DNA from 3 places in the Peribacillus frigoritolerans genome. Region 2 is predicted to be linked to each of the others. Evidence: riboswitches for the same ligand, from Rfam matches in the RefSeq annotation. Region 2 holds a riboswitch; each other region holds the start of a gene.

Region 1 (10,309 bases), 880 kb from region 2:
ACTCATCATTTTAAAACTCCTTTTCCATTTTCTACATTTTTAATTGTACTTATTGTGATATAAAAAAGAAACTTTTTACACCGATGTGAAATTAATAGTATACGAAGGAGTTCATTTGCAACTTAAGTTCGCTCAGGCTCCAGCAGCTATTTTGTCTATCTTGCATTTTACCAAAACTAAAGAAGGAAAGACTATTGAAAAGGTTTGAATAGTTGAATAATTCAATGAATCTGTACAGTGAATCAATGGACTGAAAGAAAGAGGGCCTCTTTGAGACCCTCTTTCTTATTAATCAAAAAATCACTTGCCCAAATTAATCCAGACGCTTTTCACTTCAGAATAGTTGTCCAGTGCATAAGATCCCATTTCACGTCCAATTCCGGATTGTTTGTAGCCGCCGAACGGGGAAGCTGCGTCGAACGCGTTATAACAATTCACCCATACTGTACCGGCACGAAGTTTTCCTGCAACATAATGGGCATTGGCTATATCGCTTGTCCATAAGCCGGCAGCCAATCCATATTCACTGGCATTTGCACGGTTAATGACATCATCTAAATCCTCGAATGGCATTGCCGCTATGACCGGTCCGAAAATCTCTTCTTTGGCAATCGTCATATCCTCTTCAACACCAGCGAATATAGTAGGAGAAACAAAGTAGCCTTGTTCACCCGGTTTATTTCCGCCGACAAGAACTTCCGCACCCTCGTTTTTCCCTTTTTCAATATAACCCATTACCCGATTTTGCTGCTCCTCGGAAACAAGCGGTCCAATTTGTGTACTTGGATCCAGACCTATCCCTTGTTTGATGTTTTTTGCATGGCTGGCCATATCGGCAACAACATTATCATACTGTTTCTTTTGAATATAAACCCTTGAACCGGCACAGCATACCTGACCTTGGTTAAACATGACTCCATTCAAAGCTCCAGGGATGGCTTTTGAGAAATCAGCATCAGGCAGGATGATGTTTGGCGATTTCCCTCCAAGTTCCAATGTGACCCGTTTCAATGAATATGAAGCGGAGCGCATGATCAATTTTCCAACTTCGGTCGAACCGGTAAATGCAATTTTATTTACTTGCGGATGGTCGACAAGTGCTTGTCCGGCGGTTTCACCAAAACCGGGAACGATATTGACGACCCCATCAGGGAAACCGGCTTCAGCCAATAATTCAGCCAGGTAAAGAGCGGAAAGCGGTGTTTGCTCAGCAGGCTTTAATATGACTGTACAACCTGTAGCGAGTGCCGCTCCCAGTTTCCACATCGCCATAAGAAGCGGAAAGTTCCATGGGATGATTTGGCCGACAACACCAACAGCCTCGTGTTTTGTGTAGTTAAAATAATTTCCGCTTACCGGAATGGTCTGCCCGACAATCTTGGTGGACCAGCCAGCAAAATATCTCATATGTTCTATCGCTAAAGGAATGTCGGCATTGGTCGTTTCATTGATTGGTTTCCCATTATCCAACGTTTCCAATTGAGCTAGTTCAGTTTTATTTTCTTCCATTAAATCGGCTAGTTTATACATAAGTCTACTGCGTCCAGCTGCGCTCATCCTTGACCAAGGACCTTCATCGAATGCTTTGCGTGCAGCTTTGACGGCTAAGTCGATATCTTCTTTATCAGCTTCATAAACATCGGCAAGCTTTTGTCCTGTAGCAGGATTAGGAGTGGAGAAGGTTTTTTTTGAAGCACTTTCTACAAACTGGCCATTAATATAGAGCTTTTTTGGTCCTGTTAAAAATTTTTGCAGCTTTCCACTTACTTCTAACGTTAGATTTGTCATTAATTACCCTCCTGAATAAAATAAATGGTTATCTTGGGCAAAACATGATGACTTATTGTTAACGCTATGATCTATGCCAATTTTTATGATAAATGAAAAAAAGGGAATATTCAATCTATAACATTCGACAGAATATCCAAGGTTTCTTCATCATTTTAAAAATGAAGTATTTTTTTGTCATGACATGTGTATTTACTATAGCAAAAATGAAAGTTAATAGTTAAAATGAATAAGGATAAAATAACAAGAAGGTCTAAAGTTCTTCAGGAGGAATATATGGGAAATGATGCGAAAATGATATCGCAGCGTAAGTTACTTGGTGTTGCGGGTCTTGGATGGATGTTCGATGCACTTGATGTCGGTATGCTTTCTTTCATTATAGTAGCTTTAAGACAGGACTGGAACTTAACCAGTGAGCAGGTTGGCTGGATTGGGAGCATAAACTCCATAGGAATGGCTGTTGGAGCGGTATTCTTTGGTGCGATGGCCGACAGGGTCGGACGGAAGAATGTCTTTATCATTACATTATTATTGTTTTCAATCGCAAGTGGCCTGTCTGCGGCAGTCAATACACTCAGCTTGTTCTTGATATTGCGATTTTTGATTGGAATGGGACTTGGAGGAGAACTTCCGGTTGCCTCGACATTGGTCTCTGAAAGTGTTGAAGCGAGTAAAAGGGGAAGGGTCGTCGTCCTTCTTGAAAGTTTTTGGGCGGTTGGCTGGATTTTGGCAGCACTCATATCCTATTTCATCATACCGGCTTATGGTTGGCGGGTTGCATTGTTATTGAGCGCCGTACCCGCTTTATATGCGCTGTATCTGCGCTTGAAACTGCCGGATTCACCGAAGTATACGGAACTTGAAAAAAAGCAGAGGCCATCTGTATTAAGCAATATGAAAAGTGTCTGGAAAAAGGAATACTCCCGTCAGACCCTTGTGTTGTGGGTTTTATGGTTTTGCGTGGTCTTTTCTTATTATGGGATGTTTTTATGGCTTCCAAGTGTGATGGTCCTAAAAGGGTTCAGCATGATTCAAAGCTTTGAATATGTATTGATCATGACGCTTGCACAGCTTCCGGGTTATTTTTCAGCTGCATGGCTGATAGAGAAGTTGGGACGTAAATTCGTTTTGATCACATACTTAATTGGAACGGCAGTCAGTGCCTTTTTCTTTGGATCGGCAGAGGGGCTGGCACTGCTGATAGTTTCCGGAATGTTCCTATCTTTCTTCAACCTAGGGGCATGGGGTGCGCTTTATGCGTATACTCCTGAGCAGTATCCAACAGCAGTTCGCGGTACAGGTGCTGGTTTAGCCGCAGGGATCGGCAGGATCGGCGGTGTCCTGGGACCGTTGCTTGTAGGGTATTTAGTTGCGGCAGGCACCCCGATTTCATCGATTTTCACCATTTTTACAATTGCTATTTTAGTGGGGGCAGTTGCCGTAGCTTTTGGGAAGGAAACAAAGAATACCGTTTTGACATAAACAAAAGGATGGGGACTGTAATCAGTCCCCATCCTTTTGTTATTTAAAGTTTTTTATGATTTTTAAAAGGGATTCGGAGGCAGTCTTTGGACTTTCTGCATTCATGATGGCCGATACGACTGCGGTACCGGACAGCCCGCTAGCAGAAAGGGCGGAAATGTTATCGGCCGTGATACCCCCGATGGCTACGGCGGGAATTGATACGCTGCGGCAAATTTCCTCCAGATCCCCAATTGCCATTAAGGTTGCATCTTGTTTGGTCTTTGTTGGGAAAACGGAACCGACTCCGATATAATCTGCTCCATTTCGTTCGGCTTCTAGAGCCTCTTCAAGAGTGGAGACAGATACACCGACAATCATATCTTCAGGAACCATTTTTTTGACGACAGGCAATGGAAGGTCATCTTGCCCAATATGAATTCCATCCGCTGCAACAGCAAGTGCTATATCCACCCGGTCATTGATGATAAGGGGAATGGACAGCTCGTTCAATAACTGTTTTAATGCAGAAGCTTTATTATAAAAGGAGAGGGAGGAATTGTTTTTCTCTCTAAGCTGTACGATCGAGACACCTCCTGAAACAGATTCTGCAATGATTTTGGTCAATTCTTCTATTCCTATGGACTCTTCCGTAACTAAATACAGGCTTAAATCAATTTGGGACTTCTTCATTCATTTTCACCTCATGCATCCAGATTTCCTTATCCATTCTTGATATTGCATCGATTAATCGCACACGAAACGTTCCTGTTCCTTCATCCTTTTGAAGGTTTTTGGCAGCTAGTTCCCCTGAAATGCTCATGGTTGAGATACCGGCAATCGCCGCAGAATAGAAATCATCGGTGACTCCGGAAAAAGTGCCGATAAGAGCAGTGGACATACAACCGGTACCTGTAACATTAGTTAATAGGAGGTTCCCGTTATCGATGATGGACGTACGTTTTCCATCGCTGACAGCATCCTTCGCTCCGCTGACCACGACGATGCAATTCAATTTATTTGCCGCTCGAGCAGCCAGCTCTGCATTGCTGACCGCAAGCTCCTCCGAATCCACCCCGCGAGTAACGGTATCCCCACCAATCAATGAAAGGATCTCACTTGCATTGCCGCGAATGATTTGGAAAGTAACCTTACTTAGGAGCTCTTTCACTTGCTCTGTTCGATAGGCGGTGGCACCAACTCCCACCGGGTCCAAAATGACCGGGATATCCAGGTCATTTGCCGTCTTACCGGCAATCTCCATTGCTTCCAAGGCTTTATCATCGATCGTACCGAAATTCAGGACCAATGCATCCGCTAATTTGACCATATCCGCCACTTCTCTTGGGCTCGATGTCATCACTGGTGAACCACCGATGGCAAGGGTGGCATTTGCACAGTCGTTGACCGTAACAAAGTTGGTGATTTGGTGAACGAGTGGTTTTCTTTCTTTTACCTTTACGAATAAATCAGCTGCGGAAACCTTCATATTAAGTCACTCCGTTCTTTTTTTTGAATATGAATGAAAATGATGGACAGGTCCATGACCTTTACCGATTGAAAAACTATTGCGTATCGCTTCAGAAATATAAGTCTTGGCCTGTTCAATCGACTCTTGCAATGGCAGTCCATTAGCCAGGTTTGATGTAATGGCGGATGATAGGGTACAGCCCGTACCATGAGTGTTTTTTGTATGTATGCGCTCTCCCTTGATCCAGTGGAAGTCAGTTCCATCATAAAAAAGATCATTTGGATTTCCCGCTGCATGGCCCCCTTTAAGTAAAACGGCTTTGGGACCCATTTCTTGTATTGAAATGCATGCCCTGTAGAAATCTTGTTTCGTCCGAATCGACAAGCCAGTAAGTACTTCCGCTTCCGGTACATTTGGTGTTACAAGTGTTGCAAGCGGAAGCAAATCCATTTTTAAGGCGGAGACAGCCTTTTCGTCGAGCAAATGGTGGCCGCTTTTGGAAATCATGACAGGGTCAAGGATAACGATGGCAGGCATGAAGGTTTTAAGGGACGCAGCGACTGTTTCCACGATTTCTTTTGATCCAAGCATGCCTATTTTTACTGCATCGACAGGAATATCTTCAAAGATAGCTGCAATTTGGTCCGATATGATAGCTGTTTCAATTGGCTGTACTGAACGGACTTCCATTGTATTTTGTGCGGTTACGGCTGTTATTGCAGACATTCCAAAGACCCCATGTGCAGAAAATGTTTTTAAATCCGCTTGTATTCCAGCACCGCCCCCTGAATCAGAGCCGGCGATGGTTAATGCTGTTTTCATAAAAAAACCCCTTCATATAATTATTTTTTAGAAGTATTTTAAGTAATATGAAAGCTAAAATCGCACCTGCGAATGAACTGAGCATAAAAGCCGGTAAAAAACCAAAAAGAGCCGCTTTTTCTCCTATTAGGAGGATGGCAAGTGGATAACAGGCCAGGGAACCGAGAATGCCGGTCCCGATTACTTCACCTAAACAAGCGAATTTTAAGCTTTGTGTTTTTCGATAAAGGATGGCAGCCAAAAGTGCACCGATCATGCTGCCGGGAAAGGCGAATATTGAACCGGTACCAGACATGTTTCTAATGATGGAAACTAAGAAAGCTTGTGTCACAGCATAAGCAGGCCCCAATAGAACGGCCGTGAGGACATTTGCCAGATGCTGAATAGGAAAGACCTTTGCAAATCCTGCAGGGATGAAAATAAATGAACTGGTCAGCGTCGTTATAGCCGTGATCATGGCAGTTAACGTCAGTTTCTTGATGGGATTCATCATCATGTCTGCGACCTACAGCGGCCAATCCTGCTCATTTTGAACCATATCCCAGAATAAATATTCATATCGGGAAGTAACCAAAAAGTGCTTTTCTAATCTAAGAAGTTCCTTTTCTGGCATGCCTTCCGTCAATTCTTCCAACAATGCGATCAGCCACTTGTGTGCTTCCCCGAATTCAGGTGATGAATAGGACCTTATCCAATCTGCGTAGCGATTGTTTTCCAATGCTGCTCCATTTTGTTCTTTTAGTAGCAAACCGATTTCATAATAATCCCAAGCGCAGGGCAGGAGACAGGCGATCAAGTCTGCCAAAGTCCCATGCTGAGCTGTATTTAGCATGTAACCTGTATAGGCTAGAGTGGTGGGAGTAGGTTCTGTTTCTTCCAATTCCTTGGCACTGATCCCGAATTCGGAAGCATATTGCCGATGGATATCCATTTCCACTTGAAGGGTTTCATTTAAAATGCTCGCAAACTTTGCCATGGTTTCGATGTTATGAGCTTTGATGACACCTAAAGCAAAGAGCTTGGAATAATCCATGAGATAGATATAGTCCTGCTTCAGGTAATAGGCAAATTTCTTTTCAGGAAGCGTGCCGTTTCCAATTGCCTGGACAAAGGGATGTGAATGGTTCCTTTTCCAAATCTCTTTTGCCCGTGCATGAAGTCTATCACTGAATGTTTCTGTTTTAATATTCTCCATTGTTCATCCTCCTTTAGAATGGTTCCCGTTGATAATGAAAAACCCCGTTCCTGAATACGGAACGGGGTAGATGGATATAGTCTGTAAATGGACGATATCATCCACTTCCCTCCGCCGGTATGAGCCGGTTCAGGTTCAAAGGGTCCGGAACTATTTCCATCTCAGTCTTAAAAAAGACTCCCCTAGTGGTGTGAATTGTATGTAATTACTGACATCATATCAGAAAGACAAGAAAATGCAACCCGTATTTGAAGAGAGAGCACATTATGTCCAGGAAAAAAGGGAGAACCAGGTAATTGACTTTTGATGATTATTAGGATAGAATCATTTCTACATCATTTATATATCGAATTCTTATCCAGAGAGGTGGAGGGACTTGGCCCAAAGAAACCTCGGCAGCGGACCCGTTTTGGGAACTGTGCTAAATCCAACAAGCATATGCTTGGAAGATAAGAAGAGCCGTACGGACACTGTCAGCCTCTTCTTGAATTAGAAGGGGCTTTTATTTTTGGAAATAACGTTTAGTGACATAATAGAAAAGGTATATATAATTTGGTGAAAATCAAACAAGTTGATAAAGTTAGCTAACTAGAAGCAGGCTCTAGGATGACTAGGAAAGGAGCCATTTACATGGCAGAATTATTTAAGAGGATTGAACAGAGGAAGGCAAAGCTCATTGAAGAGCTATTGGCCAATGGAGTATACAAAACCTCTGATGAAAGGCACCTTTATGATGCCCCATTAAAAGTGCTCGAAGATGAATATAGGATAGTTATAAATAGACCTAATAACGAGTCACCTTCTGAATGGATGACATAGTAAGCGATGGACTATATTTTGGGTTCTGGGATAAGGTATATGATGTAAGCATTCACAGTCTACACTAGTGGATGCTTTTTTGGGTTTAATAGAAAATGACATAAAATATACATAATTAAAGAATAAAGTAGGTGTTTTGTCACATTTGACCTATAAAATAACACATTTTATTTCTGGAAAATAGTTGATTTTAACTAGTAGTTTCATTATGATGAAAGTGTAAAAAAATTGAATAAATGGGAGGTGGCATATAATGCCTTGCCGTAAGGTAACTATAGAAAGAATTGAAGAAAAGAGACAGGAAATGTTCAAATTAGCAGCAAGTTACGGCTTAACAAGTCTGCTAACTGTTCAAGCCAGTCAAGAATTGGATACGCTATTAAATGCGTTAGCAAGTAAAAGAGAGTCTGAATATTTTTCCCTCCAAAAAGCATAAATTAGCCAATTCGACCTGTATTAATTTGAAAAAGCTACTGCTCAAGGCAATAGCTCTAAAGAATTATATTAAATATCGACACGTTTACCGAGAATGATCAAATCCCGCTCAATGCCATCCAGCTCGGCAACTTGAGGTAAATGTGCCCATTCTTCAAACCCGAATTTGGAAAAAAGCTTAAGGCTCGGTATATTGTGGGCGAAAATGAAACCCAATATAGTCTTAATACCTAATTTTGGACTCAATTCAATTGCCTTTTGAATCGAAATTTGTCCGATTCCTTTTCCCCGGAAATAATCATCAATATAAATGCTGATTTCGGCAGTGAAATTATATGCCGGTCGGCCATAGAAGGATTGAAAGCTCATCCATCCAGCAGTTTTCCCTTCTATAGTAATGATATATAGCGGTCTACTTTCTGAATGATGTTCCTCAAACCATTTAACCCTCGATTGAACGGATACAGGCTCCGTATCCGCCGTGACCATTCTTGAAGCAATTGTCGAATTATATATTTCAACAATTCTGGGTAGATCAGATAGTTCTGCCTCTCTAAACTCTATGTGCTCTTCCATGATTTAAACTCCTAACTATCATTTATTCAATCTCCAGAATGAAGGGTAATCCCGTTTTTTGTTTAAGGGACGGTAAATGACACTCAATCCATTGAAAGTTTTTTATTATCATACACTCTTTACTCTTTATCTGACAATTCCTTTTTTATGTTACGTCTGCAGGTTTTTGGGGTATGTAAAGGATTAAATACTTCTAGTAAAAAGACAGAGGAGAACCAAATGAAAAAATTGTCAGTTTTTTTGATTATAGTACTGGTTATATGTTTTGCTGCATATGAGTTTCAGGCCTCGGAGTCGGAAGATGTGCAAAGGGTGATGGCTTTTGGAGATTCGTTAACCTATGGAAAAGGGGATAAGGACGGGGAAGGATATATAGAAGGCCTGGAGGATGAATTGAATAACCCGGAATCGGAACAAAAGGTGAGTTTTTGGAATTACGGTATAAAAGGCCAGGAAACGGATGGGGTGATGAAACAGCTTGATGATTACCGCATTAAAACGAAACTTGATGAAGCCGATACTTTCATCGTTTATATCGGAACGAATGACTTGATCAATAGTAACGGCGGGGACTTGGAGAAAATCAGTGATCGTAAAATCAATGAGGGTAAACGGGAGTATATCAGCCATCTGAAAAAGATTACGGCAACACTGATAAAGGCAAACGATAAAGCGGATATTCTGGTAGTGGGACTATATAACCCGATTAAAGGAAATCAAAAACTTGAAAAGCACATTCGCGATTATAACCAGTCAATAAAGGGAATAGCGGATAAAGACAAAAGGATGTTATTCATTCCTACGAATGATCTTTTTGAAGGTAAAAAGAAAACAGAGTATTTCAGTGATAAGTTACATCCGAACGAAAAAGGGTATCAGCTCATTGCGAATCGGGTTTTGAAAAGTTATGATTTCAAATGAAAGCAAAAATGCACAGAAAGACATTCTGTGCATTTTTGCTTGCTAGGAATTTAATATGGCTTTTAGTTGCGGGAACTGCAAATCATGGAGCTGCTTGTATCTGCCGTCGTTTTGCAATAACTGTTCATGTGTTCCTTTTTCATGAACCTGCCCTTTTTCCAGGACAATTATTTGATCGGCATCATGAATGGTCGATAAACGATGTGCAATGACTATTGAAGTCCGGTTTATCAATAAACGTGACAAAGCTTCCTGTATCAAATGTTCGGATTCTGTATCCAAGGCCGCCGTTGCTTCATCGAGAATGATGATTTGCGGATTTTTCAAAAGTGCCCTGGCAATGGCAATGCGCTGTTTTTGTCCGCCTGAAAGCTTGACTCCGCGCTCTCCAATTTGAGAATCATAACCATCAGGAAAGGCACTGATAAAGTCATGCGCATTTGCCGCTTTGGCGGATTCGATGATTTCATCATCTGTAGCATCAAGTTTTCCATACACGATGTTATCACGGATGGAACCGTTGAATAAAATGATATCCTGAGAGACAACTCCCATTTGTCCCCTTAATGATTTCAGTGATACATTTTTGATATCATGGCCATCCATTTTAATAGTTCCATCTTGCGGGTCATAAAATCGGATCAAAAGGCTCGTGATGGTCGATTTTCCTGCACCAGAGGAGCCGACCAGAGCGGTTACTTGACCAGCTTTCATGGTCAGGTTTAAATTGCTGAGCACGGGAACACCCATATCATATGCAAAATCAACACATTGAAATTCAATTTGCTTTTTTATGGAAGGGAGTTCAATGGCATTTCCCT
Region 2 (10,309 bases):
GAAAAAAGGGTCTGTATCGAACGGTCCAATCGAAAAGCGGACCATTCGGGATTTATCTTCCTTTCTAAAATATCCGCTATAAGTACACCTGTAATCGGGGAAAGCAGGATGCCATTCCTGTAGTGCCCCGTTGCAATGAAAAGTCCTTTGCATGCCGGATGTTCACCAAAGTACGGCATGCCGTCCCCAGTTTGTGGGCGTATACCTGCCCATGTCTTTTCCAATTCGGTTCCTTTAATCGCCGGAAGTAATTGCGTTGCTCTTTCTATTAAAGTAGAAATCCCGTCAAGACTTACCTTTTGATCGAAAGTGCCCGCCTTAACCGTTGCCCCGACAATGATTCTTCCGCCAACTTTGGGCACAAGATAGCAGCCATGCGAGAAGATCGTTTTTTCAAGCAATGGACGATCGGTCAGGACTGAAAAGCACTCTCCCTTTACAGGATAACTGTCGAGTTTCATCCCAAATTTTTCAAGGAGGAAAGCACTCCAAGCCCCACCTGCCACGATGACATTTTCACTTGAAAATGCACCTATGTTCGTCACCACTCCCGTTACACATCCGTTTTCAGTAACTAAGTCGGAGACATGAACAAATTCCTTTATATCTACACCAAGGGCAGCGGCAGATTCAGTAAAAGCTAGCGACAGCCTAGTGGCAGAAACTTGTCCATCCTTCGGAATGAACATGGCTCCCTTAATCTCATCCGATAGAAGCGGTTCCGTTTTCCTTATTTCGGCAGTCGATAGCCACTCAGCCTCAAGTCCCGCATCTTGCTGGGCTCTGATCATGTTCTTCAACTCGGTTACCTGATCATTCGTTAGCGCCACCTTAAACATGCCCTTGTTCACTAATTCGATGTCTATTCCACTTATGTCCTTTAATTCTTCCGACAGTGCAGGAAACATCCCCCTGCTTCGGCTTGCCAATGTAAAAAGCGGGTTATCAGCTTCTAACTCGGCTTGTGCCCCTAACATCCCGGCTGCAGCACTGGATGCTTTACTGGCAAGTCTATCTTTTTCCAATAAAAGGACCTTTTTACCTCGTTTGGCTAATTGAAAAGCAATGGATCCACCTATTACTCCTCCCCCAACAATGATTGCATCATATATGGAATTCATCTTATGTCTCCTTTCCCAAAGACTTCGAATATTCTTTAACGACTTCAATCGGATTTTCAGCTTCAAGGACACCTGACATTACCGCAATTCCACGTGCCCCCGCATCCAGTACGACTTGGCAATTGAAAGGTGTTATTCCGCCTATCGCAATTATCGGAAGATTGACATTTCTTGAGATTGCATGAAGCTCCTCAACTCCCCTAGGAGGAAGGCCGATTTTTGAAGCCGTTTCAAAAACATGTCCATAAATCGCGTAATCGGCCCCTTTGCTGAATGCGGCATTCGCTTCATCTATGGAATGGATCGAACAGCCAACATTCATCCCTGGAAAAGCTCCTTTTACGACTTCTGTATCTAAACTATGAAAAGCCAATTGCACACCAAATACTTTGTGTACCCAAGCTACATCCACCCGGTCATTAATGATTATCTTAGAAAGCGGAATCTTATTATCATGTAGCAGGGTCACTGCTCGATAAAGTTCCGATGCACTCATATGCTTTTCCCTTAGATAAAAGAAATCAACATGTTCCTGAATGTTTGAAGCGATTTCCACAAACTTTTCAATTGGCTGTTTCCCAGTAGAAATAATATGCAATTCATGTGCACTCATACTAAGGACTCCTAACAAGTAAAGTTACAATCTCATAAAATCAAATAGAAACTAACGGGAATTGAATCGACAGATAAAAGCCGGCCAACAACAGGATGATAAAGTACAGAATGAAACCATGGTCCTTTTTTGAAAACCCAAATTCATAATAGAATGTTCGATCCCGTGTGTCTGTAAATCGCTTTGCTTCCATAGCAACCGCGATTCGGTGAGCACGTCTGATGCTTCCGGATAACAACGGGATGGAATAGGCTTTCATTTTAAAATATAACGCTTTTATCCCTTTTCCCCTTTCGAAGCCGCGTACCTTCATCGCGTTTCGTATCGTTTGGAACTCCTCCATCATGATGGGAATCAGCCTTAATGCCGCCATGAAACTATAGGCATATTTCGGTTTAAGCTTAACTTGCTGCATTAACGAATAAAACAAGTTCACTGGTCTCGTCGTTAAGGAAAAAGTTAAACCAAGGATCGCAAAGAACAAAGCTCGAAAGCCTACCAGTAATCCCCTCATGAAACTTTCTTCCGTAATCGATATAAGGCCCCACTCAAACCAAAGCGTCTCACCTTGCCCGAATAATATCATTGCAGAAGAGGTGGATATAAAAATGAAACAAAAGGGAATCGACAAAAGTAAGATGCGCTTTATCGAATGCCCGGTAAAAAACAAAAATAAAAGTAATACGCCAATGGTGATATTCATCATATAATTAAGGTCATGAATGAATAACGCCACGATGCATAACACAATCAGCACACCAAGTTTAAGGCTTGGATTAATTCTATGGAGCCATGTTTCTGCATTTGAAACATTCATCTACATGACACTCCTTTTAACTTTGGTATCCACAAATCCTGATTGCGCAATGTTTTCATCACTAATTACGTTTCCGTCCTTAACCGTCCAGATCCTGGTTGCAAAGTTTTTTGAAATATGATCGTCATGAGTTACCATGATCACTGTTATTCCGCGTCTTCGATATTCTTCAAACCATTCCAGTAATGCAAAGGTATTTTTCGAATCTTGGCCAAAGGTTGGCTCATCCAGGAGAATGATTTTTTTGTCTATTACGATTGAGGCGGCTACGCTTAAGCGACGCTTTTGACCCATTGATAATTGAAACGGATGTTTATCCCGATATGCCTCCAGGCGGAACACTTTAAGCAATGAGCGGACTCTCTCATCTATTTCTTGTTGCGGCCTTTTATCAATTCTCAATGAATAAGCAATCTCTTCATATACAGTATTTGCAACGAACTGAAACTCAGGATTTTGAAAGACAAACGTCATATGATCCGTTGGATTTTTCACCTTTTTAATGGGTGTTCCCAATAATTCATACTTACCATTCGTTTTTATGAACTGCATCAGTGCATGCAAAAGAGTACTCTTCCCCGCGCCATTTTCCCCCCTGATTACAATCCATTCCCCTGAATGTACCTTCAGCTCTTCCACCTTGATTTTTTCCTCTTTATTCCGAAAACCGCTAAAGCCCTGCACAACCATAAGAGGTGAATCATCTGTAAATGGGTGTTCCCGAACCGGTGCATACTTCTGTATATATTCATCCCAAACACCTGGGAACCAAATTCCATGCTCTTTCATTTCATTTTTATATAGTGAAAGAATGGTGTCTCTTGGACCATCAGCTATGATTTGACCGTCATCGTTAAAAAGCACGATTCGTTCGATGAATTCTAAAACATGGTCAATTTTATGCTCGACGATAATAACCGTTTTGTCTCGTCCGACTTCCTTCAACAATTCCCAGATTTCTTTCGTTCCTTCCGGATCAAGCATGGCGGTTGGTTCATCTAAAAATATCACGTCTGGTTCAAGGGCCAATACTGAAGCGATTGCCAGACGCTGTTTCATCCCGCCTGATAATGTTCCAATACTTGTATGGCCCAGGTTCAATCCTACTTTACGGAAATGATTTTGAATCTTCTCTTTCATTTCTTCTTTAGGGACGGAAAGATTCTCAAGGACGAAGGCAATTTCCTCATCGGCAAATGGCATGCAAAACTGACTATCAGGGTCTTGAAAAACATATCCCCATGAAGAAGGGCATTTCAATTTCTCCGTTTTCATCGGTACTTCGATAGAATTTGGAATCAATCCGCTTAACACTTGTAAAAGAGTCGACTTACCACATCCTGATGGTCCCAACAATAGCACTTTTTCTCCTTGATCAAACGATAGTGATAGGTCCTTGAATATTAAAGATTCATCACCGGGAAATTTCATTCTTAACTTTTCAACAAAAACGATTGGTTCCATGGCCCTCAACCTCTACTTTTGATCCAGTTCTGCATAATCTTTATTTGAAACCGGACGCACAAGATTAGTTACACCTGTTGCTTCCAGGACTTTAACTAGATAATAAGCAGTCACACCTGCAAAGAATATGGAACCCAAAAACCTCGCTATCATGAATAACGATAGATTCCAAGTAGAAAGCGCACCTATTTCCCCGTATGCAAAATCCATGATAACTGATGCCAGGCAGGAAGCTATCGCAGCTAAAACGGCCACCGGCATATTGAATTTTTTATATTTGAACGCCCTGAACACCAGTTCCGCGAACAAACCTTGTACCACCCCATATAACAGCACGGTCAGCCCCCATGGTGAACCAAGAAAGAACTCCCCGGAAGCTGCTGCTATCTCCGCCAAAAGTGCCACACCCGGTTTCCGTAAAATTAAAAAGGCGACGGGGCCAGCTATAAACCACATTCCATAAATAAGTTGATCCAAATGTAACCCGAATGGTTTAACGGAATAATAGATCGAACCCCAAAGGATATAAACGATTCCAAATGCTACCGCAATTACGATCGTGACCAATATGTCCGTTAATTTCAATCCTTTTTTCATTGTTTCATTCCCCTTTATACTTCTAGTGTTTCCTTATGCACAGGCCATGTCTCTAAACGATAAGCCATTTCCCAAAATGAGTATTCATATTGGCTGCTGAGGATAAAATGCTCTTTCATTCTTTCCTTATCTTCGTCTGTCACTTTTTCAGCAATCTCATCAAGCCTCGCAATTTGCTCTTCCACCAAAGTGCGGAACCACTCCCCTCCGTAAGCCGCTATCCATTCTTGATAAATCGGCTCTTCCGGCATGCACCCTTGCAGTCTTTCACCTATTTCATAATACAGCCAGTAACACGGCAAGATAGCTGCAATAACATCCCCTAAATGTCCCGAATATGCCGCACGATACATATGGGAGGTATAAGCATAAGCAGTCGGGGCAGGTTTGAAATTATCCCGTTCTTCTTTTGTGATGCCTAATCTCTCAGAAAAATTCTCATGAAGCTTCAACTCCGCTTCATATGTTCCTTGTGCATGGCCCGCAAGCCTGCTTGTTGTATGTAAATCCGTAGCTTTGACTGCCCCTAAAGCTTGAACTCTAGCAAAATGAGATAAATAATAGGAATCTTGCATGACATAAAAACGGAAACACTCCAATGGCAATGTGCCATCTCCTATTCCTGCAACAAACGGGTGATTAAAACTAGCTTCCCAAATATGATCAGCTTCCTGACGAATTTCCTCTGAAAACTTCATGTCCATTACCTCCAAATTATATTTTTCAAGAAATGTTACGGAAAAAAACCTTTTATCACCCCTTTTTTTGCAAACAAAAAACCACTTTCTTAAACGTAAAGAAAGTGGTTGTACTTGAAATAATACAGAAACGTATTGTTCCAGACCCCACTTCCCTACGCTGGTATAAACCAGATCAGGTTCTAAGGGTCTTAAAGTCATACTTTAATCTCAGCTTCTGCGGTAAAAATCAACTTTCACCTATAAAGCACCCCTAGTGGTACAAATTGTATATTAAATTTCATTTGCCTTTATATTAACACGATAAATCCAATTGTCAAACGTATTACGGAAAGTTTTCAACTTAATGATTTAGGGTTACTAACCTTTCAATCTTGCATAACCCCCATTTACCCAGCAGTTTAACGGCACTTTAATCAATGGGTTTCGCTACGTAATTCACTCGTGAGTTTGGCCGTTTTACTCGTGAAATTGATGTTTACATGGGATTTCTGCTGCTTTACTAATGAGTTTAGCTGCTTTAATCGTGAGTTTGGCCGTTTTACTAATGAGCTTAGCTGCTTTAATCGTGAGTTTGGCCGTTTTACTCGTGAATTTAGCTGTTTTACTCGTGAGTTTGGCCTGTTTACTCGTGAATTTAGCTGGTTTACTCGTGAATTCTCCAACTTTACTCGTGAAATCTTTTATTCTCTAAAAATAGCCTATATGGCAGGGAACAGTTGCATGACTGTCCGCTGACATATAGGCCATCTACTAGAGAACAATATTATACATTCGATGTAGCTTTTAGTTTTATATTTTCCTCAAGCTGCAGTTTATCATAGCTGCCATACCTCTCTTTCACAACGAGTAACGCCAAGGCAGCCATTATGCTCGGAACCGTGAAGGCCATGAATGCATTTTGTGGTGAATAGTTAGCAGCGAGCAGTAATCCTATTAATGTTGGGGCAACAATCGCTCCAATTCTACCAAAAGCCAAGGCCCAACCTATCCCGGTGGACCTTATCTCCCGCGGATAATACTCGGATATATACGTATTGGCCAAATTCATCGTGCCGACTGTACTGGCCCCTCCAAAAGCGATCAGAATATATAATGCTGCTGCATTTGAGGTCAAACCTAATATAACAAAACAGACCGTACCCATGGCACAGAGGGATAAAAGTACTCTTCTATGGCCTATTTTCCCAACTAAATACCCTCCAATTATCGATCCGCCAATTTGTCCTATTCCCGATATAAGATTGAAAGATAAACTGGATGAAAGGCCGTATCCGGACTGCTGCATGATTTTGGGTAACCATGTATTGAGTCCGTATACCATAAGTAAACAATTAAAGGCAGCTACCCAAAACGCAAATGTGCTAAGAGTGCGCTTATTTTCAAAGAGTTTCTTGACTGGAAAGCCCTTTGCCCTTTCTTGGACTTTGGCAAACTCATAATCGTCCGACTCTTTATAGTCGCCGTCTGGATCAATGCGATTCAGGATTCCAGCAAGCTTTTCTCCTTGTTTTCGAATAACATAATAGGAAAGCGATTCAGGAAATTGCTTCATGAAGAATGGCAGTGCCAGCAAGGGAAGCGCCCCTATCCAATACAAAACCCTCCAACTCATTTGTTCCATCACATACATTCCAATTAAAGAAGCGAGTATGCTTCCGATAGAATAACCGCAGTACATAGCGGTTACAATGAGAACCTTATTCTTTTTGGGTGAGTATTCCGCCATTAGGGAGATGACGTTTGGCATTAATCCTCCCATTCCCAAGGCCGCTATAAATCGCATAACCGAGAAAAAGGCAGGATCCGGGGCAAAACTTGAAAGTAATGTAAAAACACTGAATAGACATATACAGATGGCAAGCACTTTTTTTCTCCCTATTTTATCCGCAAGAGGTGCAAAAATGAGTGCTCCCACCATCATACCGAACAATGAGTAACTTGCAATTCCGCCAGCTTCGACTGGCGTCAAGTTCCATTCCTCCATCATCAAAGGCAAACCTACTCCGTACATGGCTATATCAAATCCATCAAAGGTAATTGCGAACAAACACCACATGAAGACCATTATATGAAAACGGCCAAATCTACTATTACCTACCACTTCCGAAGCATTGACCTCACGCAATATATTCCCTCCTCTTTGCCATATTTCACGCTATAACATGTAATGTCAGTTTCCCTAGTTCACCGTAATCTGCTATTATTTCATCGCTTGCCTGTATCGATACGGCATCTGTAATTCCGCCTACTAAAACAATCATTCCAGCCTGGATGGAAAGTCCTTCCCGGTTAATCATTTTTACAAGCTCCACAATCGAATGAATCGGGTGATCGAGCACAGCTTCACCGCGACCCCTCTTTTGCATTTCACCATTTTGATAAAGCGTAACTTCTGCTTGAGCCCAGTCCGTGTGATACGGTGAATAAGCTTGATTGCTAAGCAGGATTTTGGCTGAGGATGCGTTATCCGCTACTACATCGGTAAGTGTAAAAGAAAAGTTTTTATAACGGCTGTCAATAACTTCAAGAGCAAGAAATACACATTCTACAGCCGGCCAGACATCTTTCGCCGTTATATTTGCACCTTTCAGTTCGTCCTTGAACAAAAAAGCAAATTCAGGTTCCACTCTCGGATGAATGAGTTCCCCAACTTTTAATACTGGTTTAGTTAGTTCCATGTCAGATGTCAACCTGCCATAGATTGCTTCCTCTACCCCTACTTGCTGTTGTTTGGCTTTGCTCGTCAAGCCCATCTTCCATCCGATCAATCTGTTATCACCAGTAAGTGTCTCATTAATGCTCAACTTCTGAATTTCATACGCTTGATTTACTGTTAGTTCAGGATTGTATAATGTAAGCTTATCCATTTCAAGACCATTTTTTTGCGATTCGGCTACCCGTTTTGCCAGTTGATCTAGTTTCATCTTAAAGTCCCTTCTTTCTGAAATGCCATTTGCTCAGCTACTTCAATTATGGTATCTTCCTGACCACCAACCACTTTTTGTCGACCAAGCTCCATCAAAATATCCCGGGCGTCAACTCCATACTTTTTCGCCGCTTTATTTGCATGCAATAAAAAGCTGGAGTACACGCCACTATAACCCATGATTAAACTAGAGTCCGTTATTTCCTGGGGCTTGGGCATGATTGTATTTCCAACTTCCTCCGAAAGATCAAGCATTTTATATAAGTCAATTTCGGTACGGATACCCATCCTATCCAGAACGGCAACAAGCACTTCCGTCTGGGTATTACCAGCACCTGCACCAAGACAGCGGATGCTGCCATCGATTCTATTCGCCCCTTCTTCAATTGCCATAAGTGAATTTGCCATAGCGAGCGATAAGTTATTGTGAGCATGAAAACCAATATCAATTTTAAGCTTTGATCGTAGTAAACGGATCCGCGCCTTCACATCTTGGGGCAAAAAAGAACCGGCCGAATCAACAACATACACAGCATCCGCTCCATAGGATTCCATTAAAACGGCTTGCTCAAGTAGTTTTTCCGGTGATGCCATGTGAGACATCATTAAAAACCCGATTGCTTCCATACCGAGATGTTTCGCTGCTTCCAGATGTTGCTTTGAGACGTCCGCTTCCGTTACATGGGTTGCAATCCGCGCCATTTTCGCCCCAACGTGAGCGGCTTCTCTTAATTGGTCGATTGTCCCTATACCAGGGATTAAAAGTACTGAAATAACCGATTGGCCAGCAGCTTCAACAGCGGCTTTCACCAATTCAATATCATTCACTTTTGAAAAACCATATTGTAAGGATGATCCGCCCAGTCCATCTCCATGCGACACTTCAATATAAGGGACACCTGCAGCACTAAGTTTCCCAGTCATGTTCTTTACTTGATCGATGGTGAATTGATGTGCCACTACATGGCTCCCATCCCGCAATGCAACTTCAGTCACCAATACATCTTTACGCAAATGAACCCCACCTTTACAGTTCCGATTATCTTTTTCAAACATAGTGTTCGAATTGGCTTTTAGCGATTTCTTCCCCTACTTTTACAGCTGAAGCCGTCATTATATCCAAATTACCTGCATATACGGGGAGAAAATCTCCTAACCCTTTCACTTCCAGAAGGACTGTTATTTGTTTCCCATCAAATATCGGCTCTGTCTTCAGGCGGTATCCTGGAACATATTCAGAAACTTTTTCCGCCATCTTATTTATGGACGCTGTTATTGCTTTCATATCAAAGGAATCCGGTTGAAGCAGACAATGAATCGTATCCCTCATGATGAGTGGCGGTTCTGCCGGATTCAGCAGAATAATAGCCTTCCCCTTTTTCGCTCCACCCACCTGTTCCAGGGCCCTTGCCGTCGTTTGTGTGAACTCATCAATATTAGCACGGGTTCCGGGACCGGCACTCCTGCTGGAAATTGTCGCTATTATTTCGGCATATTCGACCTGGGCCACTTGACTGATCGCATGAACGATGGGGATTGTCGCCTGACCGCCGCAAGTGATCATGTTAACAACCGCCTCATTCAAATTTTCTTTTAAATTCACGGAAGGAACAATGAACGGTCCGATTGCGGCAGGAGTCAAGTCTATCAGCTTCTTGTTCATCTTTTTCAAAGCTTCGCAGTGAAAAACATGCGCCTTCGCAGATGTGGCATCGAATAAAATGTCTGCAAGCTCCGGCCTTTCCAAAAATCCATCCATGCCATTTTCAATGACATGATGTCCGTGCATCCTAGCCTTCTTCAAACCCTCCGATTCCTTGTCGATACCTATCATCACCGACATTTCCAGAATATCCGACCGATGAATTTTCATCATTAAGTCCGTGCCGATATTACCTGATCCAATAATGCCTACTTTTAGTTTTTTCAAGGCCGCTGGGCTCCTTTCACTCAAAATTAACCGATACCTTTCCAAGTTTTTCTCCAAAGTCAGCAGTAAAACGGTCACCCGGTTTCGCTTTGATCGCTGCTGATAATGCACCGGATAAAATGACTTCTCCAGCATTCAAT
Region 3 (10,309 bases), 1.7 Mb from region 2:
CCAATTGGATGATCAGCCCTCCTTTTATGCCCTTAATGAACTCAGTATCCGGTCTTCCATCACCAAAACGTTCATCATGGATATTTTCATTGATCGACTCCATTTTGAAACTTTTCGCGGGGACGGAATCATTATTGCGACTCCGACAGGAAGCACCGCCTATAATAAATCGGTCAATGGGGCCGTTGTCGATCCCCTTCTCCCTTGCTTTCAAGTGAGCGAGCTTGCTTCCATCAATAATAATACCTATCGGACCTTAGGTTCCTCATTCATTCTAAGCGGTGATAGGACGTTGACCATCCACCTTGAACAAAACGGACCAAGCTATCCGATCATCGGAATGGACAATGAAGCCTTAAGCATCAATCATGTCGAACAGGTAAAGGTCCGGTTAAGCGGTAAAGTCATCAAGACCGTTAAGCTAAAAGACAATTCCTTTTGGGAAAAGGTTAAAAGGACCTTCCTTTGAACGAACTAAAAAGGTACCGGAGATGATAGCCGGTACCTTTATATATGATAAAAATCTTTCGTATTTTGATAAAGGGTTTCATAAACATTTTCAATCGGCAACCCTTTAATCGAAGCAATTTGACGCACACTGTCATGCATCATGCCGGGATGGGTCCATTTCCCTTCGAAAACCCCTTCAAACGGCCATGGGCCATCCGTTTCAATCATCATCAGATTAAGTGGGTATGCCGAAACTAGATCCTGTATTTCCCTCTCATAACAAACATCAGGTGTAATCGAAATGCGGTAGCCCTTTTCGGCCATTCTTTCGACTGTCCGGATATCGCCTTTAAACCAATGAAAGTGCGCCTTTGTGATTTGATGCTTATCCAAAAGGTCGCAAACGATAGGTGCATCTTCGTGGACGGCATGAAGGATAACCGGCTTTTCCACCTCTTTAGCAAAAGCCAGGAACTTCTCCAGTATCACTATATACGCTGAGTTATCAATATCAGGATTTTCCTGCCTTAAGTAATAGGGCAGTCCAACCTCACCTATGGCAACCATATCTTGACGATGTTCCCGCATCCAGTTCAATAATTCGTTCACTTCTTCATCACTCGGGAGGGGCTGCTCTGGATGAAAGCCAAAGGCAGGCTTAATTCGGGAATCTTTCAGTGAAAGCTGATGATTGTTAATCGAAGAAGCCAAATTCATGGAAACAGTCAGCAAGGATTGCAAATGAACCTTTTCCATGTCAGTCAAAATCTGCTTCCGCTTAACAACATCATATTTATCCAAATGGATATGGCTGTCAATGATTCTCAAAATTTAATAGCCTCCTTACTTAAGTAGAAAGAGTTGGCATTAATGCTGCATATAACTCTCTTTTCAAATGAAAAAATTCATCACTAAGAAGCTGTTCTTCACTTCTTGGCCTTGGAAATGGAACATTCACTTCTTTGATGACAGCAGCCGGTTTTGCTGATAACACATAAATTCTATCGGATAGGAAAACCGCTTCATCTATGCTATGCGTAACAAAAAGCACCGACCTCCGATTTTCTTCCCAAACCGACAACAGCCATTTTTGCATTTTCAATCTTGTCAGTTCATCCAAGGCAGAAAAGGGTTCGTCCAGGCACATCAAGTCCTGTGGACTTAAGATACTCCGGATGAATGCGGCCCTTTGCTTCATGCCTCCTGATAATTCATGCGGATATGCTTTCTCATACTCTTCTAATCCAGCTTTCCTCAAAAGGGCTTTTGCCTTTTCTTTATCTTTGATCCCAGCAAGTTCACTTCCAAGCAAAACATTTTCCAATACCGTTCTCCAAGGTAAAAGGGAAGGCTGCTGCGGCATATAGCTGATATGGCCCTTTAAACCATTTATCTTTTTACCATCCAGTGAAATGATGCCATGATCCGGCTTCAAAATACCGCCGATCAAGTGGAACAATGTACTTTTACCACTGCCCGATGGCCCAAGGATCGTGACAAATTCCCCATCACCCACATGAAAATTCATATTCTCCAATATATTCTGTTTACCATCGAAAGAATAGGAGACATCTTTAATTTCCAGCTTCATCCTTGCCGCCCTCCTTTCTCTTCCAAGAAACTAAGTATTTCTCCAGGAAGGTGATGATTCCAAAAAAGATCAGGCTCATTCCCATGATGATGAAAATGGCAACAAACACCCGGTCTGTCCTGAACGCAGAAGACGCGAGCGTCATATAAACACCAATCCCCGATTTTGCCCCGAGCCACTCTGAAATAACCGCACCCATTACACTATAGGTGGCCGAAATTTTCAGGCCGGAGAAAATGAACGGGATTGAGTGGGGAAATTCCAGCTTCCAAAATAACTGGTTCTTTCCCGCTCCCATCATCTTGAAATAATGCTTAAGTTCGTATGGTGTCTGGCGAAAACCGTCCAATGATGCAACCGCAACCGGAAAAAAACATACAAGCGAAATCACGATTAACTTAGGCAGCATGCCAAAGCCAAACCAGATCACCAAAAGCGGGGCCAAAACTATGATAGGTATATTTTGTGATAGTATGAGCAGAGGATAAACCGCGTCCTTCACACCTGGAAATAGGTGTAAGGTTGCAGCAACCAATAAGCCGATGCAGCTTCCAATAAAAAAGCCCGACAACGCAAGCTCGGTTGTGGATATAAGGTGTCCGTAAAGATTGCGCGACGACTCAATTCCTTCTATGAAAATGGCCGATGGAGCGGGAAGCAGCCATTCTTCAACCTTCAATAAGACTGTCACTGACTCCCAAACTATCAGCAACAATAATAAAAGAAAGAAGGGAGCCCCCTTCTTCCAAATTCCCCTTCCGATCATGCCCGATATTTCTCCGTTAACGTATCCATCGTAATCCCGCTTGGCTGATATAATATTTTCACTTGCGAAATGACATTCGGCGATCCTATTTCAATCATTCTTACATTCATTTTTTCTATCACGGCAAAAAGTTCGGAAAGCTCGCCCTCCATTGTCGTTTCAAGCGGGTGAACCTCATACTTGACACCTGATTCTTCAATGATCTTGATTGCTTCATCGACCATAGGGATGACATTTTCCCCTTTAGGGATAATTTGTATACTAATTAATGAATTGGCCATTGTATTTCCTCCTATTTTGGTAAAAATTCATTGGTAAATGCCTTTTCAGGATCGAAATCACCTTCAAGAAGCTTGTTTTCAGTCATCCAATCACTGTAATTCTTCCAGATTTCCAGTTTTTGTTCACCCCAACGCGGAGCATCATCCTGATACTTGGCTGCAAGCCACTCCTGGCTTTTCTTAACTAGTTTTGCATCAAGATCCGGCGCAGACTTAATTAACATGTCTGCTGCATCAGCAGGATTCTTAATCGCAAACTGGTACCCTTTCGATGCTGCATGAACGAATGCTTTAACAGTTTCGGGATCTTCTTTTATCATCTTTTCATTTGTAGTCAAAACAGGCGTATAGTAATCAAGCTTATCTGAGTATTCGGTTAAGTAAACCATATTAAGCTTTTCATTTCGCAACTCAGCCTCAATGCCTGTCCATCCATAATAAATCCAGGCAAAATCTATATCCCTTTTAACCGAAGTGAAAAAATCCATGTCTCCTGTATTGACTATATCCACTTCATTTACATCCGCATTTTCTTTTTTCATTAGTGAATCAATAATGGCCTTTTCAACCGGAGACCCCCAGCCACCATACGTTTTCCCTTCAAAATCCTTGGGAGTTTTAATGTTCTTTGCCTCAGGGGAAGCGAATCCAGAGGTATTATGCTGGATGACGGCAGCAACCGAAACAATCGGCACGCCCTGCACGCGGGCCTGCGTTATGCCCTCCTGGTAGCTCACGCCAAATTCAGATTTTCCTGAAGCGACAAGCTTATCCGCTCCAGCTTCACCTGGCATGATAATTTCCACATCAAGACCTTGGTCTTTAAAATAACCTTTTTCCTTGGCTACATACAATCCTGTATGGTTTGTATTCGGTGTCCAATCGAGCACGACCGATACCTTTTTTAATTCTTCATTTTTAGATGCTTCTTCTTTTTCATTAGTTCCGCCTGCACCGCATCCAGCCAAAAGGAACAACGAAGTTAACAGTGGTAAGAATTTATTCAAGTCATTATCCTCCTACACATCTTATAAGATCCATATGCCGGAACCATAATGGGGCTCCAGGTTCTATTCAAATACTGGATAAAAAAGCAAAAAACGCCCGAAGATGAATTCGGACGTTAACATACAAAACAGAAAATCAGTAATAATATGTTCCCTCCGCTGGCATCATCCAGATCAGGTTCAAAGAGTCAGCATCTAAAGGATGCAATCTCAGCCAGCAGTACTGGCCCCCCTACATTTCTCGCACATATGAACTTTTCTCTCTCATTATATCAATTCATAGGGAAAAAGGAATACTAATTTGCTTCTTCTCACTAATTGGAAAGGTATTCCTGGCACTTTAGGATTTCTTGCAAAACATCTTTTGGAACGAAAATCATTGAAAGCAAAATAATTCTGCCTCTTTCCTTTCTAATCATTCTTGGCTGCAACGGTGGCGGACACTTATCAAATAGTCATTTCTTTGCAAGCATTCATATAATGAGCATTACCTGTAGACATTTTTGTTTACCGGTTTTATTAAACCCTTAATTTCATAAGCAAAAGGTGGATATGATCATGATAAAGATTAATCACAAATGGTTAGATGTCAGTCAAATCCAACCAGGTACAGCATCTGCCAAATCACTTGAAACTCTTCAATGCTTGGCGGAAGATTCTAACGTTTTTGAATACCGGAACTTTGGGGATTTTAATTTCGAGATACAGCTGAGGAACCGAGTCATAGAGGCAGCTATTGCGTTGGATAAAAGTGGTCCGGAATTTTCCACACTTGAGGAATCTCAATCCAATCAAAAATATTGGCACCTTTCAAAGGATGGCACCTTTACCCTTCAGCCAGGGATTCTCCCTCATGCTGCGCTTGTTGACATTTTCATGAATGGAAGGCTTTATGCCTTCGAATGCGGGACAGCAATAGTCGTCACTTTTTTAAAGGCGATTTTGGATTTAATCGGCCCCAGGAATTTCGACTATCTTTTTTCAGACCTATTTTTATATGACTTTCGCCCTCCAAGGAATATGGCTCTTATCATTCACCAAGGACGGGATTATTTACCAGGGGATTGCGTTTACTTCATAAACCCTGATCATGACGAGACAACTCCTGAATGGCAAGGTGAAAATGCCATATTATTAGGGAGAAACCTCTTTTATGGCCACGGGATCGGGATTACCACTGCACAGGGAATCATCAATGAATTAAATAGCAATAGAAAGCCGTACGCCACCATATCAGCATTCTTGACAACACATATCATTTTCCTGGATAGTTCCTTCTATAGACAATTTCAACTAAATATCCCCCGAGCAAAGCCCGATCACTGTCCTGTCAGCCTTTCCAATTGTATTGTTTCTGAAATAGGTTCGAAGATATACCTTTCATGACCTTTTTGTTTTATATGCATAAAAAAATGCTTGGGGAGAGATCTCCCAAGCATTTTTTCTTTTCACGCACCAATATTCCCTTTGCCTTTGAACCTGCGGGCACTTGCCTGACCCCATTTCGTTATGGATAGTGTATAAACAGCCAAGGCTGACCATATGAACAAAAAGGCTAAAAGATGTGCTTTCGTGAAACTTTCATGATAGACGAATACCCCGATCAATAAAGATAAGGTCGGAGCGATATACTGAAAAATGCCAAGCATCGATAACGGGATCTTCTCCGCCCCTTTTGCAAAATATAAAAGAGGCAATGCCGTGGCAATCCCGCCGCCCACCAACAGCAAGCTTGTGCTTCCATCTGTAAAGAACTGCATTTCTGATCGGTTCATCAAGTAGATCAGGTAACCAAGGGCCAGAGGCGTTACCATCATCGTTTCGAGCGTCAGCCCGATCGCCGATTCGGCCTTGATCATTTTTTTTGCCAGACCGTATAATCCAAAGGTCATGGCCAAAACAAGAGAGATCCACGGGATCGTGCCGAAATGAATGCCAAGGATCAAGACTCCGATTCCTGCAAGCAGGAATGAAATGATTTGGGCCCCGCTCAATTTTTCTTTTAGGACTATCACGCCCAATAGTACACTGACAAGCGGATTGATATAATATCCAAGGCTCGTGTCGAGGATCCGTCCTGAGTTAACGGCCCAGATGAACACTCCCCAATTAGCTGTAACAAGCAGTGACGCCGTTAGTAATGCCGTAAAGAGTTTCGGATTTCCCATTATGTTTTTGACATAATCAAGAAACGCTTGCCATTTTTTCATGAACATCAATAAAACCAGCATGAACACGAAAGACCATAATACCCTCTGAGCTAAAATTTCTATTGCACCGACTCCCTGAAGGAACTTCCAGTAAATCGGCACAACTCCCCACATCATGTAAGAAAGGGCTGCATAAATCGCCCCTTCTTTTTGTTCATCCACTTTCATAACAAGCCTTCTTTCCATTTACATCCTTTATCTAACTCCAACTAACAATTTTGTATTTCCATTTCTTTTTTTGCAACTGTTAATTTTTATCATACATGATTTTGTCATCGATGACCGTCATGACCGCCTCGGCTTTCAGGAGATCATCCGGTGCAACAGCAAAGACATCCAGATTAAACACGGTAAAATCGGCATCGTACCCTTTATTGATCATACCACGGCGTTTTTCCTGGCCGATTGCTGCAGCACTCCCTTTGGTATACAGTGCGAAAGCCTCGTATACGGAAAGCCTTTCAGACAAACCATACACGGTACGGTCCTCACTGTTGATTTTCATCCTTGTGACAGCTGCATGAATGCCCAAAATCGGATTTAATGGTTCAATGGGTGCATCCGACCCTCCCGCACAAATGATGCCCAAATTCAAATAGGTTTTCCAGGCATAGGAGGATTCCAATAGATCGGCTGGTACCTTTTCTTCCACCCACGGAAAATCGGACGGGACGAAACCCGGTTGGATATCAAAAATTACCGGCAGCTTTGCCGCCCGCTCCAAAAGCTCCGGCCGCACAATCTGCGCATGGATGAGCCGGTCCCTCTGTCCCTTTTCCGGGGGGAGGGCTTCAATAGCATTCAAGACGTATTCAAAAGCAAGATCGCCAATCGCATGGACAGCAATCGGCATTCCGGCAGCCCTTGCTTTTTTCACCCATTCCTGAAGCTCGTTTTCAGTGAATATCGCGACTCCATTCGTATTCTTTTGATCTACATAAGGTTCGCTCAACAGGGCTGTGCGTCCGCCTAAGGAGCCGTCGGTAAAGATCTTCATGCTGTCGAATTTGATATATCGCGTACCTTCCTGATAGCCGCCGCCTGCTGCCAGCATTTCTTCAAACGCTTCGTGATGGACGAGCAAGTTGGCGCGAAAGGCCATTTCCCGGTCCTCGATTACCGATTTAAACGCCTGATATGTCGGCATGAAGCCATTATAGTAATGGAGGTCCTCAGTATGTCCGCCAGTCAAACCCAGCTTATATGCGTCTTCTATGGCCTCTGTGAGCGCGTTTTCGATATATTCTTGATCAATGCCGGGAAGACTGTCTAAAATAAGGTTCTGCGCCTGACTTTCTTTAAATAAACCATTTAAACGTCCGTCAGGATAACGGCAGATCACCCCGCCTGAAGGTTCTTTAATATCTTCTTTAATATCCGCTTCCAAAAGGGCACGGGAGTTGACGATCAGGGCATGCCGGCAGATCCTTTTCAATACGATGGGATGATCTGCCGAAATCGCGTCAAGTTCATCCCGTAATATCAATTCAGGTCTCGGCCATTCATTTTCATTCCACCCTTCGGCAACGATCCACTTTCCAACCGGGGTCTTTGAGCACTTTTCCTTCAAGGATTTCATGATGGACTCCCTGCTATCCATCAAAGAGAGGTCTAAACGAAGCAGCCTTTCTCCATGCCCGACCAAATGAAGGTGACTATCCACTAACCCCGGCAGCATCGTTTGTCCTTTTAAGTCGATTTCCCTGGAAATATTGCCGGCATATTCATTTTTCAAATGGTCCAGGCTGCCGGTATCAACAATTACCCCCTTTTCAGTGAAGACTGCCTCCACTTGATCATTTTCTTTAACCATCGTATAAATCGACCCATTGAACCATAACGTTCCCATTCCGGCTTTACACTCCTTATTAAATGATTGTTACTGTGCAGATATGCAGTAAGTGTACCATCTCATATCATGAATTCCCATATTTATGCTTTTAATCAATCCCCTATGTAATAAAAAAAACGCCAGCCATGGGGGCTGACGGTAATGCATTTCGATCAATTGTTAAGGAGTGCTTCTTCCCTCTTCCGTAAATCCACCCGTTTGATTTTACCTGATGTCGTTTTGGGCAGCTCTTCTAAAAATTCGATTTTCCTTGGATATTTATATGGAGCAGTCAATTCTTTCACGTGCGATTGAAGCGTCTTGATCAAGTCCTGGCTGTTCGGATCGATATCATCCATCAAGACGACATACGCCTTGACCACATTTCCCCTTATTTCATCAGGACTTGCTATAACGGCACACTCTTTAACATATGGATGCTTAACGAGTGCATCTTCCACTTCAAACGGTCCGATCGTATATCCCGAGCTGATGATGATATCATCAGAACGACCCTCAAACCAGAAATAACCATCCTCATCCTTTTTCGCTTGATCACCAGTGATATAATAGTCCCCGCGGAATTGCTGTGATGTCCGCTCCGGATCTTTAAAATATTCTTTAAAGAGAGCAGGTGTATCGACATGTACGGCAATATCACCCACTACGCCAGGAGAACAGGGCTTACCGGAATCATCAACGATTTCCACATGGTTGCCCGGAGTCGGTTTGCCCATGGAGCCCAATTTAATTCCCATGCCTTTCGTTACACCTACCAACAGGGTATTTTCAGTCTGTCCATAACCATCACGCACTTCAATCTGGAAATGGTTTTTAAAGACCTCGAACACTTTTTGATTTAAAGGCTCTCCCGCTGATACAGCACTATGAAGATGGGATAAATCATAGTCATCAAGGTTATCCACCTTTGCAATCAATCGATACTCGGTTGGTGTGCAGCATAATGCATTCACTTTGTAGTCCTGAAGCAGCTGAAGATATTTTTTCGCCTCGAACTTTCCATGATAAGCAAGGCCTGTCGCTCCCGTTCCCAGAACCGCCAGGAAAGGACTCCAGATCCACTTTTGCCACCCTGGGCCTGCTGTTGCCCAAACGACATCCGTTTCGCTGATGCCGAGCCAGTTTGCAGCAGACGTTTTCAAATGGGCATAAGCCCATCCATGTGTATGGACGACCCCTTTTGGATTTCCTGTCGTTCCGGAAGTATACGATAAGAACGCCATATCCCCACTCTTCGTGTCGGCCATTGTCAGCTGATCGGACTCCTCAGCTGCAAGCTCATTCAAATCCAGCCAATTTTCAATTCGTTTTCCGATTGAAAATTTAAGGAGGCTTTCCGCTCCTTCTATTTCATTCACTTCATGAGTATATTCATGATAACTGATGATTCCTTTGACATCACCATGGTTGACTCGATACTGCAAGTCCTTCGCACGAAGCATTTCCGAACAAGGTATGACAATCATGCCAATTTTTAATGCGGCTAAATACACTTGATATGCTTCCACCAAACGAGGAATTATGATAAGGACCGTATCACCTTTACCCAGTCCTTTATTCTTTAAGGCATTTCCAATTTTATTTGCACTTTTTAATAAATTCTCATATGTAAGTTGTTTTTTATCTCCGGTTTCGTTCTCCCAGAGTACGGCAACTTTTTCTGGATCTTTTGCATAACGTTCCATTTCACTCACTAAGTTGTAATGTTCCGGAGCCAATAAGTCTTCACGCTTCATATTCTTCCCCTCCAATTATGAACTCTTAGTACCTACTCATTATACAAGATACTTCTCTAATATTTCTATTTATTTTTATAAATAAATAAAGAGAGCGGGTGTTGAACCCGCTCTCTGCAGACGTAGACAAACTCGAAGAAAAGCGAATTTGCCTGCAGTTTTTTATTGATAAACGTTTCAGTTGATTTTAGAAATCCGATCCCTTTTCGCCGATTGTCTGCGTTATTCGGCAGGAGTGTCACAAATTTCTTCAATCCAATTAGAATTACAGAAAAAATAATGCAGTGTAACGAAGTCGACAAACGTAAAGAGAGCGGGTGTTAAAACCCGCTCTCTGTAGCCATATTTATTAAATTATCTGTTGAAACCTCCGCCTAATTGTTGTTCAGCCATTTGAACAAGGCGTTTTGTGATTT

The links. Region 2 has a riboswitch for thiamine pyrophosphate ahead of tenA (thiaminase II). Riboswitches for the same ligand answer to the same signal wherever they lie in the genome.
Region 1: it holds a riboswitch for thiamine pyrophosphate, as region 2 does, so the genes downstream of both, tenA (thiaminase II) here and tenA (thiaminase II) in region 2, are expected to answer to the same signal.
Region 3: it holds a riboswitch for thiamine pyrophosphate, as region 2 does, so the genes downstream of both, ABOA58_RS20080 (ABC transporter substrate-binding protein) here and tenA (thiaminase II) in region 2, are expected to answer to the same signal.

What each region holds. Positions count from the first base shown of each region.
Region 1 is NZ_CP158190.1:1,514,222-1,524,530, forward strand. Features, by position in the region: gene ABOA58_RS07495 (aminopeptidase) at 1-6, opposite strand, end outside; gene ABOA58_RS07500 (aldehyde dehydrogenase family protein) at 301-1,788, opposite strand; gene ABOA58_RS07505 (MFS transporter) at 2,065-3,270, shown strand; gene thiE (thiamine phosphate synthase) at 3,310-3,942, opposite strand; gene thiM (hydroxyethylthiazole kinase) at 3,923-4,738, opposite strand; gene thiD (bifunctional hydroxymethylpyrimidine kinase/phosphomethylpyrimidine kinase) at 4,745-5,542, opposite strand; gene thiW (energy coupling factor transporter S component ThiW) at 5,511-6,032, opposite strand; gene tenA (thiaminase II) at 6,048-6,737, opposite strand; TPP riboswitch at 6,827-6,931, opposite strand; SAM riboswitch class I at 7,089-7,193, shown strand; gene ABOA58_RS07535 (Fur-regulated basic protein FbpA) at 7,368-7,556, shown strand; gene ABOA58_RS07540 (aspartyl-phosphate phosphatase Spo0E family protein) at 7,810-7,992, shown strand; gene ABOA58_RS07545 (GNAT family N-acetyltransferase) at 8,061-8,567, opposite strand; gene ABOA58_RS07550 (GDSL-type esterase/lipase family protein) at 8,787-9,488, shown strand; gene ABOA58_RS07555 (ABC transporter ATP-binding protein) at 9,531-10,309, opposite strand, start outside.
Region 2 is NZ_CP158190.1:2,395,353-2,405,661, reverse strand. Features, by position in the region: gene thiO (glycine oxidase ThiO) at 1-1,121, opposite strand, end outside; gene tenI (thiazole tautomerase TenI) at 1,123-1,734, opposite strand; gene ABOA58_RS11795 (energy-coupling factor transporter transmembrane component T family protein) at 1,775-2,551, opposite strand; gene ABOA58_RS11790 (ABC transporter ATP-binding protein) at 2,552-4,015, opposite strand; gene ABOA58_RS11785 (ECF transporter S component) at 4,028-4,612, opposite strand; gene tenA (thiaminase II) at 4,627-5,310, opposite strand; TPP riboswitch at 5,446-5,575, opposite strand; gene ABOA58_RS11775 (hypothetical protein) at 5,816-6,004, shown strand; gene ABOA58_RS11770 (MFS transporter) at 6,077-7,438, opposite strand; gene ABOA58_RS11765 (2-keto-4-pentenoate hydratase) at 7,464-8,237, opposite strand; gene dmpG (4-hydroxy-2-oxovalerate aldolase) at 8,234-9,253, opposite strand; gene ABOA58_RS11755 (acetaldehyde dehydrogenase (acetylating)) at 9,288-10,169, opposite strand; gene ABOA58_RS11750 (2-keto-4-pentenoate hydratase) at 10,186-10,309, opposite strand, start outside.
Region 3 is NZ_CP158190.1:4,098,137-4,108,445, forward strand. Features, by position in the region: gene ABOA58_RS20055 (NAD kinase) at 1-469, shown strand, start outside; gene ABOA58_RS20060 (TatD family hydrolase) at 508-1,278, opposite strand; gene ABOA58_RS20065 (ABC transporter ATP-binding protein) at 1,298-2,041, opposite strand; gene ABOA58_RS20070 (ABC transporter permease) at 2,025-2,807, opposite strand; gene ABOA58_RS20075 (thiamine-binding protein) at 2,804-3,088, opposite strand; gene ABOA58_RS20080 (ABC transporter substrate-binding protein) at 3,100-4,095, opposite strand; TPP riboswitch at 4,230-4,339, opposite strand; gene ABOA58_RS20085 (protein-glutamine gamma-glutamyltransferase) at 4,654-5,481, shown strand; gene rarD (EamA family transporter RarD) at 5,544-6,473, opposite strand; gene ABOA58_RS20095 (amidohydrolase) at 6,553-8,154, opposite strand; gene mbcS (acyl-CoA synthetase MbcS) at 8,310-9,893, opposite strand; gene ABOA58_RS20105 (alpha/beta-type small acid-soluble spore protein) at 10,248-10,309, opposite strand, start outside.